DNA from 2 places in the Halomonas sp. McD50-4 genome. Region 2 is predicted to be linked to the other one. Evidence: predicted binding sites of a transcription regulator. Region 2 holds the regulator's gene; the other holds the start of a gene.
The links. The regulator LexA, encoded in region 2, represses DNA repair genes until DNA is damaged. The targets are predictions, from matches to a motif close to TACTGTNTANNTANACAGTA.
Positions count from the first base shown of each region.

Region 1: MHM85_RS02690 (S24 family peptidase) is a predicted target of LexA. The motif match lies at 4,534-4,553, and genes of this name have one in related genera.

Region 1 covers NZ_JAKRFG010000002.1:11,389-17,147, forward strand. Annotated here, with positions in the region: gene MHM85_RS02670 (OadG family transporter subunit) at 1-60, shown strand, start outside; gene oadA (sodium-extruding oxaloacetate decarboxylase subunit alpha) at 153-1,958, shown strand; gene MHM85_RS02680 (sodium ion-translocating decarboxylase subunit beta) at 1,971-3,293, shown strand; gene MHM85_RS02685 (YigZ family protein) at 3,362-3,979, opposite strand; gene MHM85_RS02690 (S24 family peptidase) at 4,009-4,464, opposite strand; gene ccmA (cytochrome c biogenesis heme-transporting ATPase CcmA) at 4,737-5,357, shown strand; gene ccmB (heme exporter protein CcmB) at 5,413-5,759, shown strand, end outside.
Region 2 covers NZ_JAKRFG010000010.1:119,978-125,736, reverse strand. Annotated here, with positions in the region: gene nagZ (beta-N-acetylhexosaminidase) at 1-631, opposite strand, end outside; gene MHM85_RS13120 (L,D-transpeptidase) at 716-1,231, opposite strand; gene MHM85_RS13115 (TetR/AcrR family transcriptional regulator) at 1,209-1,886, opposite strand; gene lexA (transcriptional repressor LexA) at 2,136-2,810, shown strand; gene MHM85_RS13105 (energy-coupling factor ABC transporter permease) at 2,848-3,519, opposite strand; gene purU (formyltetrahydrofolate deformylase) at 3,535-4,389, opposite strand; gene MHM85_RS13095 (ribonuclease J) at 4,663-5,759, shown strand, end outside.

The sequences.
Region 1 (5,759 bases), on a different contig from region 2:
GAAGTCGTCGCGGTGATTAGTGCTGCGGTGCATCGTTATCGTTCGTCTCGCCGCCAGTAAGCGGCACGTGCCAGCGTGTCCATTTCGCTCCTGATGCATTTTTTTTGTTAAATTTACTACAAATTCATAACGCCAAACTGTGAGCCATGACCATGAATGAAATAAAACGTCCTCTGGGAATCACCGATGTGGTGCTGCGCGATGCGCATCAATCCCTGTTTGCCACGCGCTTGCGCTTGGACGACATGCTGCCCATTGCCGAAAAGTTGGATAAAGTCGGGTACTGGTCGCTGGAAACCTGGGGCGGTGCCACCTTCGATGCGTGTATCCGTTACTTAGGGGAAGACCCGTGGGAGCGTATTCGCGCCCTTAAAGAGGCGATGCCCAACACGCCCCAGGCGATGCTGCTGCGCGGCCAAAACCTGCTGGGCTACCGCCACTACGCTGACGATGTTGTCGATAAGTTTGTTGAGCGCGCCAAGACCAATGGTGTCGATGTGTTCCGCGTATTTGATGCCATGAACGACCCGCGCAATTTAGAGCGCGCTATTAAGGCAGTGCGTCAGGTGGGCGGCCATGCGCAGGGTACCATTTCTTACACGGTGAGCCCGGTACATACCCTGGATAGCTGGGTAGATCTTGCCAAGACCATTGCCGCAATGGGGGCAGATTCGCTGGCTATCAAGGATATGGCGGGGCTGCTCACGCCGTACACGGCGTATGACTTGGTCACGCGTCTTAAAAAAGAGCTCTCCATTCCCGTCCACTTGCACTGTCACGCGACGACCGGCTTATCGACCTCGACCATTTTGAAAGCGGTCGAGGCAGGGGTCGATAACGTCGATACCGCCATCTCCTCCATGTCGATGACCTACGGCCACAGCCCGACGGAGTCCGTGGTGGCCATGTTGAAAGATACCGACCGCGACACCGGCTTGGACCTGGAGCTGCTGGAAGACATCGCTGGCTACTTTCGCGAAGTGCGTAAAAAATACGCCGCCTTCGAAGGCTCGCTGCGCGGTATCGATTCGCGCATTTTGGTGGCCCAGGTGCCCGGCGGCATGCTCACCAACATGGAGAGCCAGTTGAAAGAGCAGGGCGCTGGCGACAAGCTGGATGACGTACTGAGTGAAATCCCCCGCGTTCGTGAAGACCTCGGGTTCATTCCGCTGGTGACCCCTACGTCACAAATCGTGGGCACCCAAGCGGTCATGAACGTCATGATGGGCGAGCGCTACAAGTCGATCTCCAAAGAGGTGCAGGCGCTGCTGAAAGGGGAGTACGGCGCTGCTCCGGCACCCTTCAATGCCGAATTGCAAAAGCGTGTGCTGGAGGGTGGCGAGCCAATTACCTGCCGCCCGGCAGACAACCTCTCCCCGGAAATGGACAAGCTTGCCGCCGAGCTGAAAGAGAAAGCTAGCGCCGAGGGCATTCGCCTTGCCGAGGGCGAGCGGGAAGTGGATGACGTGCTGACCTATGCGCTGTTCCCGCAGATTGGTTTGAAATTCCTCAAGAACCGCGACAACAAAGATGCTTTCGAGCCTGCGCCCCAAGCCGCTCAAGCGTCGACACCGGCCAAAGCAGACGCCGCTCCTGCCGCCGCACCGAGCGCTGGCGGTGGCCCGGAAACCTATACCGTGAAGCTCAACGGCAAGGCGTACGTGGTCGAGGTGTCAGAGGGTGGCGAGATCGGCAATATTGAGGAGCAGCCCGCCGCACAGCCTGAGGCTGACACCCCTGCGTCTAGCGGTGTCAGCATCGACGCACCGCTGGCGGGTAACATCTTCAAAGTGAACGTGCGTCCAGGTGATCAAGTGGCCGAAGGCGACGTCGTGATCATTCTCGAAGCCATGAAGATGGAAACCGAAGTGCGTGCCAGCAGCGCCGGTACGGTATCGAAAGTCAACGTCAATGAAGGCGATAGCGTTGCCGTTGGCGATGCGCTGATCGAGCTTTAAGGGCCTCTCGGAATGGATAAACTAATCACTTTATGGGAAGGCTCTGGGCTTTATAACCTAGAGCTTGGCCAAGCGGTGATGATCCTTGTAGGGCTTGGGTTGCTCTACTTGGCGATTCACAAGAAGTTCGAGCCGTTGCTGCTCGTACCGATTGGGTTTGGTGGCATTCTCGCCAACATTCCCGAGGCGGGCCTTGCGATTTCGGCGCTGGATCAAGCGATCGAAGTCGCCAAGCCCGCCGTGCTTCAGCAAATGGCTACCGCGTTGGGAGCTACACTCGACCCCTTGGCCGGTGTCGAGGGCTGGCGGGACACCCTCAAGGCGATTGCCCACGATTCGGCGGCGCCGGATCAACTGCGCGCCGCGAAAGATATTGCGGTGAGCGTCGGCTACAGCGACGGCATGCTGTATAACTTCTACAAGGTTGCCATTGGCTCTGGTATCGCGCCGCTGCTGATCTTCATGGGCGTAGGGGCGATGACCGATTTCGGCCCGCTGCTGGCCAATCCGCGTACGCTGTTTTTAGGGGCGGCGGCGCAGTTCGGTATCTTTGCCACGCTGTTTGGGGCGGTGCTGCTGACCTCCATGGGCATCATGGATTTCTCGCTCAATCAGGCGGCAGCGATTGGTATTATCGGCGGGGCAGATGGCCCGACGTCGATCTACGTCTCCAGCGTGCTGGCACCTGAGTTACTAGGGGCGATTGCCGTCGCGGCGTATGCTTACATGGCCCTGGTGCCATTGATCCAACCGCCGATCATGCGCCTTCTGACCACTGAAAAAGAGCGCAAGATCACCATGACGCAGCTGCGTCCGGTCTCCAAGCTCGAAAAAGTGGTCTTCCCGCTGATGCTGTTGATTGCTGTGGCGCTGTTTCTGCCGGATGCAGCACCACTACTGGGCATGTTCTGTTTCGGTAACCTGATGCGCGAGTGTGGCGTAGTGGAGCGTCTTTCCGATACGGCGCAAAATGCGCTGATCAATATCGTGACGATCATTCTCGGCCTGTCGGTGGGGTCTAAGCTAATGGCCGATAGCTTCCTAGCGTTCGAAACCCTAGGGATTCTGGGGCTGGGAATCGTGGCCTTCGGCATTGGGACTGCTGCCGGGGTGTTGATGGCCAAGCTAATGAACGTGGTTAGCAAAATGCCCATCAACCCGTTGATTGGGGCGGCAGGGGTGTCGGCCGTGCCGATGGCCGCGCGCGTGGCGAATAAAGTCGGACTGGAAGCGAACCCGCACAACTTCCTGCTGATGCACGCCATGGGGCCCAACGTGGCCGGGGTGATCGGCTCGGCGGTCGCCGCTGGTGTGATGATCAAGTACCTAGGCTAAGCGGCCGTTAGAGCGCTGCCCATCTGAAACGTGGCTTATCGAGCAGGGCTCGTGTAAGCCGCGTTTTTTCATGCCCGCCGCGGTTCGACGGCGGTTTTGAGGCGGTTTTCTAGGCCGCTGATATCCAACTCGACATCCCGCGGCCAGCCGATGGTCAGGCGCACGCCGTCGCCATCGTAGTCTGCCTGCTGCACGGGCAGCGCCTGCTCGTCGCACCATGCGCGCGCTTGCGCTTCGTGGGCGAAGCTGACCTTCAACCGATAGCTGTCCCGCTCGATGACTTCCCGGGTGGGCAGCGTTTCCAAGCCGGCTTTGACGGCCTGAGCATAGGCGCGGGCCAGCCCGCCAGTGCCTAACTTGGTGCCGCCAAAGTAGCGAATCACCACGCAGCCGATTTCGCCGATCTGGCTGCCCTGAAGTGCCTGGAACATGGGGCGTCCGGCGGTGCCGCCCGGTTCGCCATCATCAGAAAAGCCAATATGGGTTTGCTCGCCAGGAGGGCCAGCAATGAAGGCCGTACAGTGATGGCTAGCGTTTGGGTGAGCAGCTTTGGCCGCTTGAAGCAGCGTGTCGAAAGCGTCAGGGGTGGGGGCATGGCACAGCCAAGCCAAAAATTGGCTTTTCTCGACGTCGATGTCGGCGGTGTGCCATATACCAAGGGCTAAATCAGGGACTCGAAAACGCAACGAGGGCTCCCGGCAGGGTGGGTGACCAATTAGTGATGCTGGGTTTCCGTGGTGTGTTGGGCCACGCCCATTACCATGCCCAGCACCTGAATGTCACAATTATGCAGGAATAGGTCCGGTATGGCTGCATCTTCCGGCCATAAATGGATGCCCAAGCGGCTAATGGAGAGCTGCTTAAGCGTCACTTCGCGCTGGTTGATCGTCGCAACGGCGGTCTCTTGATGGGCGTCGTGCTGGTGACGGTGAATGATGATGACATCGCCGTCGAAGAGATTGCAGTCGCGCATGCGGTCGCCGCGAATACGCAGGGCGTAGGTGTTGCGACGTGTGACGCGAGGGGATGTGCACGCTTGGCGCGCATGTGATGAGGCGCTGCGAGACGCTAGTGGGGTAGGCGTCGATGGCGCTACCGGTTGAGACAGCGTCTGAGAGGGTACGTAAGAAGGAACCTGAGACGTTACCCTAGAGGGTAGGCAGATCGTCATAGTGTGTTCTCCCATGCAGCGCCCGTTGTCGAGGCGTTTGATTGAGGCGATACCTGTTGTTTTATTCTGTGGTGTCTATTCATACAGTGTTTACAGTATAAGCCTGTTTTTGCATACAGTGCTAGTCCTGTCTTTTGCAGGACGCCTCCATGAGGTGCTTAAGCAAGCATTGGTTTGGGGCACGCTGCGACCCAAGACCGCAGAGCCCGACTGGCGGGGAAGGGCCTTTCCGTGTAGAGTTCGACCCAAAATCAATGCGCCTGGAGTGTCTTTTGAGCCTGTGCCTGCAAGCCCGACAATTGGCCTGTGAACGCGACGACCGTTGGCTGTTTGAAGGGCTCGATCTCGATATCCAATCGGGTGAGATCGTGCGCATCGAGGGCCCAAACGGCAGCGGCAAAACGACGCTGCTAAAAATACTCTCAGGGCAATTAACCGATTACCGTGGCGAGCTTTTCTGGAATGGCGCGCCCATGCGCCAAGCCCGTGAACATTTTCTCGCCAATTTGCTCTATTTAGGTCATGCCCCCGGTGTGAAGGCGGGTCTCTCGCCGCTGGAGAATTTAGCTTGGTATCAAGCGCTTAGCGGAGTGGTGGGCAGCGAGCCTGCACGGGAGGCAGCGCTGGCAGCCGTTGGACTTACCGGTTTCGAGGACGTGCCTGCCGGTCAGCTGTCTGCCGGGCAACAGCGGCGTGTGGCGCTGGCGCGTTTGACCCTCACTCAGCGTGCGCTGTGGGTGCTAGACGAGCCTTTCACTGCCATCGATCGTCAAGGGGTGGCGGCGCTGGAGGCGCAGTTGGTGGCCCATGCGCAGTCTGGCGGCTGTGTGTTGGTGACCACGCACCATGCGCTGGCCGAGTCACCCGTGCTCAGGCGTATTCAGCTGGGGTAAGAAGGAGACAGCGTTGCAACGTTCACACGCTCCATTAAGCCCCCCCGAGGTGGCCATGCATGCCCCCCAGGGCGGTCTGCTGGTGGCCATCAAGGCCACGCTCAAGCGCGACCTCACCCTGATGCTGCGCCGTCGTGGCGAGGTGCTCAATCCGCTGGTGTTCTTTGCACTGGTGATTACCCTATTCCCCATTGGGATTTCACCGGATCCAGCGCTGCTGGCAAGCATTGCGCCGGGGCTGTTATGGGTAGCTGCGCTGCTAGCCGCACTGCTCTCGCTGGATAGCCTGTTTCGCAGTGACTATGACGATGGCAGCCTTGAGCAATTACTACTGGCTCCCCAGCCGCTGGCGGCGCTGGGGTTGGCAAAAGTGGCGGTGCATTGGCTGCTGACCGGGCTGCC
Region 2 (5,759 bases):
TTAAAACGCCCGCAAGTTCACGAAACGGCACGAGATCGCGCGCTTTCAATTCGGCTAGCGGCCGGTCATCGACGGGTAGCGCCACGTGGGAGTCTGCCGCCACGCCCCCATGCCCGGGAAAGTGTTTACCCACAGCGGCCATGCCAGCCTCGTGCAAGCCCTCGATAAACGCATGGCCAAGTTTGGCTACGTGAAGAGGGTCACTGCTAAAGCTGCGCTCACCAATCACGCTGGATACGCCACTCTCAACGTCCAATACGGGGGCGAAGCTGATATCCAATCCGCAGGCGGCCATCTCCATGCCCAACAGCCAACCGGTATCTTTGGCAAGGCTCACACCCGCGACCGGATCGCTGGCGAACAGCTCACCCAGACGCGCCATAGCGGGTAGCCGGGTAACGCCCTGCTTGATTCGCTGGACACGCCCCCCCTCTTGGTCGATCCCCAGTAGCAAATCGCCTCTCACACGACGAATACTGTCGCACAGCTTGCGAACCTGATACGCGTCTTCGACGTTACGAGCAAACAGAATCACACCGCCTACGGCAGGATCTTTTAGCAGGCGCTTGTCAGCGTTGGTTAACTGTGGCCCTTCAAGGTCGAGCATGACCGGGCCAATGGGTTGCGTCATGATGGTGAGTCCAACAAAAAGGGCGCCATTCTAGACTAACCGCTTGGCGTGTCAAAATTCTGGCGCGACGTCCTGTGGGTGGGCTTAATGCAGCCAAACCGGCGTACCGGGCTGGGCGTGATCGAATAGGAAATGTAAATCGTGATTGCGCACGCGTATACAACCGTGTGAGGCTGGCGTGCCCATGGGCTGATCCTCTGGGGTGCCATGCAAGTATATGTAGCGCCGCTGGGAATCGACGTTTCTCCCGCGATTCACGCCGCGCTCCAAACCGCATAGCCAAAGTATCCGCGTCAGGATCCAGTCACGCTTGGGGAAGCTGGCCGCGAGAGTTGGCGAATAGACTTCGCCCGTCCACCGGCGACCCCGAAATACCGCGTTATCGGGACAGCCTTGGCCAATCGATGCGCGCACGTAGTGCCAGCCAAGCGGCGTTTGACCGCTGCCCTCTTCCTGCCCAACGCCTGCCAGCCCCGTCGAAATCGTACACTCATGCTGAATATCGTTACCTTGCCACCAGCAGAGTCTCTGACGCTGGGTATCGATCTCTATCCAACCACCGTGTGTAGGCGGCAGCTCAGCTAGCTTGGGCGTTTCCATGGTGACCCTCTTCAACCGCGGCGGGCAACGGCGCATTCATGGCGGCGACCACGACGGGCCGCAGGCGTCGTACCAGATCCCGCACCGTAACCTGTTCTTGGTAATCCTTGGCGGCGATATCGCGAAGGGCATCCAAGCCTGACAGCGTGAATATCACCGTTCCCAACATAAAGTGTAGCCGCCAGAAACGCTCAGCGTCCGGCAGGTCTGGGGTCGCTTGGCGCACCAGCTCGGTGAAGCGCGTAAACACGTCGCCATATTGCTGCTGAATATAACGCCTTAAATGCCCCTGAGCCTGGCTATACGCCAGGCCCAGGAGCCTCATGAACACTTTCAGGCTATTGCGTTCTGCCGGGACGGCCAACACCGTGGTCGCCATGGTCTCAAGCAGCACTTCCAAAGGAATCGGTTGGCCTTGATGGCGCGTCTCGAGTTCATCCAGTGCCGTATGAAAACGTGCCGAAAACGGATCGAGATAGCGGGCGAACACCGCTTGAATCAGTGCTTTTTTGGAACCAAAGTGGTAGTTGACGGCCGCCAAATTGACGCGTGCCTTGCTGGTGATATTGCGCAGCGACGTCTCGGCAAAGCCTCGCTCTGCAAATAGCACCTCTGCCGTGTCCAATATACGCGTTACCGTATCTGATTGGGCCATCTCGCCCTCCAAAAAACAGGTGTTTTAAACAACGTTGCATACTATGACATATGTCTGACAGGCTCAATCACTTATCCAGTTCGCCAACGGTCCATGGGCGGCACCTTCTTTACCTAGCTTTCAAAGCACTCGTTTACACTGGCGTTGGTCATGGACCATGTACTGGACAGAGCAACATACTGTATACTTAAACACATACTGATTAAGCCGACATGTAGCTACTGTCTTTTCACTGTTTTGGAGTTTGGTATGTCTCGTCCACTCACAGCACGTCAGCAGCACGTATTTGATTTCATCGTCAAAACCATGGGTGACCTGGGGTACCCGCCAACGCGCGCTGAAATCGCCAAGGCGCTGGGGTTCCGCTCTCCAAATGCTGCCGAGGAGCATTTGCGTGCGCTCGAGCGTAAAGGCGCCATACGCATCATTCGAAATACGTCGCGGGGAATTCGGCTACCGAACCAGGAGGCGCTGGAACCTAGCGAAGTGCCAGCAACGACAACGGCCGCCTCCGAGCCTGTACCCAATGGGCTACCCGTGATTGGCGAAGTTGCCGCCGGTAGTCCAATCTTGGCTGCCGAACACATAGACCGCTACTGCCCGCTTCCAGCCGAGTATTTTACGCCCAAAGCCGATTACCTATTACGTGTACGCGGCCTCTCCATGAAAGATGTCGGCATTTTGGAAGGCGACCTTCTGGCCGTTCATCGCACTGATCGCGTACGCGATGGCCAGATCGTCGTAGCACGGTTAGAAGACGAAGTGACGGTCAAGCGTTTTAAACGCCAGGGCCATCAAGTCACGTTGATCGCCGAGAATGCCGACTTCCCACCGATCGAGATCGATCTGCGCACCCAGCAACTGGATATCGAGGGTGTCGGCGTCGGCGTTATTCGGGGCGGAAACGGACAAGCGCTCGGCTGAACTGAGGCCGTGGTCAGACCCGTTACACGAAGTGTATTTACTGTGAGTCGATGTAACGGTGGTCATTGAAGGTGGCCACCCAACTTGGGTGGTAGACTAGCAAGATGCTGAGCAGCATCCCGGTGATGAAGGCTTCCGACGGCATCAGCAGCGGTAAAAAGCGGGCATACTCTTGAGCGAGATATACGGCCTCAGGGTCCGTGCCCGCCAATATGATGAGCGCCACCGCGACAAGCCCGCCACCTAACGTCGACAGCGCTGCGCCGAAAAATCCGCAGGCGAATAAGAACACCATCAAATTATCCGGCAGGCGGCGATCCACCAGACGCCACACGATGCCTGTCACCATAGCAGGCACGATGCCAGTCACCAGTACGTTCGCCCCAAGAAGGTTCCACTCGTTACGTCCAATCGCTACCATGGCAGCGTTGATCATTACGTTGCTCAGCAGCGCTAACGGCATTTTAAAGACCAGCGTCATTAACACCGTAAATACTAGGTGAAGCGTCAACCAATCCACTGCTTGAGCGCGAAGCTGCCAAAACAGCATGACGACAAGCGTCGCGGCCAACCATCGATGTTGGAGCGCGTTATCTTCGAGCAACGGTTGCCAAGGGCGCAGCCAAATGCACCAGCCCACCATGCCCAATGACAACAACCACGTCATCACCAGCGCCCATGGTGCCAATACGCTCTGTGCAAACGACATAGCGCCCCCGGTAGATTAACTAAAGACGACCGTTTTATTGCCGTGAATGAGCACACGATCTTCCAAGTGCCAGCGTAAACCACGCGCCAACACCGCTTTTTCAACGTCGCGACCGAAGCGAACGAGATCGGTCGGCGTGTGGCAATGGCTGACCCGATGTATGTCCTGCTCGATGATCGGGCCCGCGTCCAGCTCTTCGGTGACGTAATGGCAGGTCGCACCGATCAGCTTCACACCGCGCTCATAAGCTTGATGATACGGCTTGGCACCCGCGAACGACGGCAGGAAACTGTGGTGGATATTGATGACTCGGCCCGCATAGCGTTCGCAAAGGGAAGGCGGCAGTATTTGCATGTAGCGCGCCAGCACCACACAGTCGGCGCGGGCCGCATCTATCTGCTCTTGCACTTGATCGAATGCCCGCTGCTTGTTGGTAGGATCGACCGGTACGTGATGATAGGGAATACCGTACCACTCCGTGAGTGAACGCATATCGTCATGGTTAGAAATGACGCCCACGATATCGCAATCCAGCTCGCCTGCTTGCCAGCGATACAGCAAGTCGACCAAGCAGTGAGACTCTCTAGACACCATGAGCACCACACGGCGACGCTTTTGCGTATCTACCAACGACCACTGCATATCGAATTCGGCGGCGACGGGCTCGAACGCCGTGCGCAACGCTTCCGCCGACATACCCAGTGAGTCCGCCAGAATTTCATAGCGCATGAAAAAGCGACCAGTCTCTAAATCAGAGTGCTGGCTTGCTTCGGTAATGGAACCACCCTGCTGAGCAATAAAGCTTGAGACACGCGCCACAATGCCCACCTGATCGGGGCAGGAAACAACTAAACGGTAATAATGAGACATCACAGACACTCTTAACGTATTTAACGGCACGCTCGCCAAGCACCTGCCTAACGGCAGATAAACGCTTTAGCCGCATTAGTGTAACGTAAGCAAGATAAGGAAGCACCGCGGTCTGGTGCCGCGATGATTGTTACCCGCCCCCCGCATCCCGTATAGTTAAGACATTACTTTCTAGGCTTTTCATAACTGATGCATCCATCACGCGTTCAACTTCGTCCCCGTCGCCGCCCGCCCCTGCGCCTGCTACCGCTTGGTGGCTGTGGCGAAATTGGAATGAACCTCACGCTGTATGGGTATGACGATCAGTGGATCGCCGTTGATTGCGGCATGATGATTCGCCAAGACCTGCCGAATTCTCCGCTTCAAGTCCCCAACACGGAAACCCTGGAAGCGCTCAAGATCACCCCCAAAGCCCTGTTCATTACCCACGGCCATGAAGACCACATCGGCGCCGTGGCGTGGCTTTGGCCCAAATGGGGCTGCCCGATTTTTGCCACCCCACTCGCAGCGGGACTCTTGCGCTACAAGTTTGCCGAACATCAGCTCAGTAGCGCAGCGATCCAGACCATCGAACCGGGGGAGGCAGTAGAGAGTAGCCCCTTCACCCTTCGCTATCTCAGCGTTACCCACTCCATCCCCGAGAGCTGCGCCATCATGATGCAAGCGGGGGATTACCGCATTCTCCACACGGGTGATTGGAAACTGGACCCAACCCCGCTCATTGGCTCACCGGTCAATGCGGCTCAATTCAGAGCACTGGCACCGGTCGATTTGCTGGTAGGGGATTCAACCAACGCGCCCATGCCGGGACAGTCCGCCAGCGAAGGGGACGTTGCCAAGGCGTTGGCGAACACGCTGAGCGCTTGCACAGGCAGGGTGGTCGTGTCTTGCTTTGCCAGCAACCTAGCGCGGGTATTGGCCATTGGTTTGGCAGCCCAGGCGAGTGGACGCCGGGTTAGCCTGATGGGCCGCTCGATGGAGCGGATGGTGAGTGTGGCCAGAGGCCTGGGCTATTTGGACGACTTCCCGCCCCTGGTGCCCGCCCATGACCTGGGCTACCTCCCCCCTGAAGAGGTCGTGATCATTGCCACCGGTAGCCAGGGCGAGCCTCGCGCCGCCTTGCAACGATTGGCCCAGCGTCGCCACCCCTTTGTCGATTTAGAACCGGGCGATAGCGTGATTTTTTCTGCCAAAGCCATTCCAGGCAATGAGCGCCCCATCGAGCAGCTTAAAAAGCGTTTGTTGCAACTCGATGTCACGCTGTTCGATGAAACGAACCATCCCGAGCTTCACGCTACCGGACACCCTGCCCAGGAAGAGCTTAGAAAGCTCTATCAGTGGGTCAGACCCAAAATGCTGCTACCGGTGCA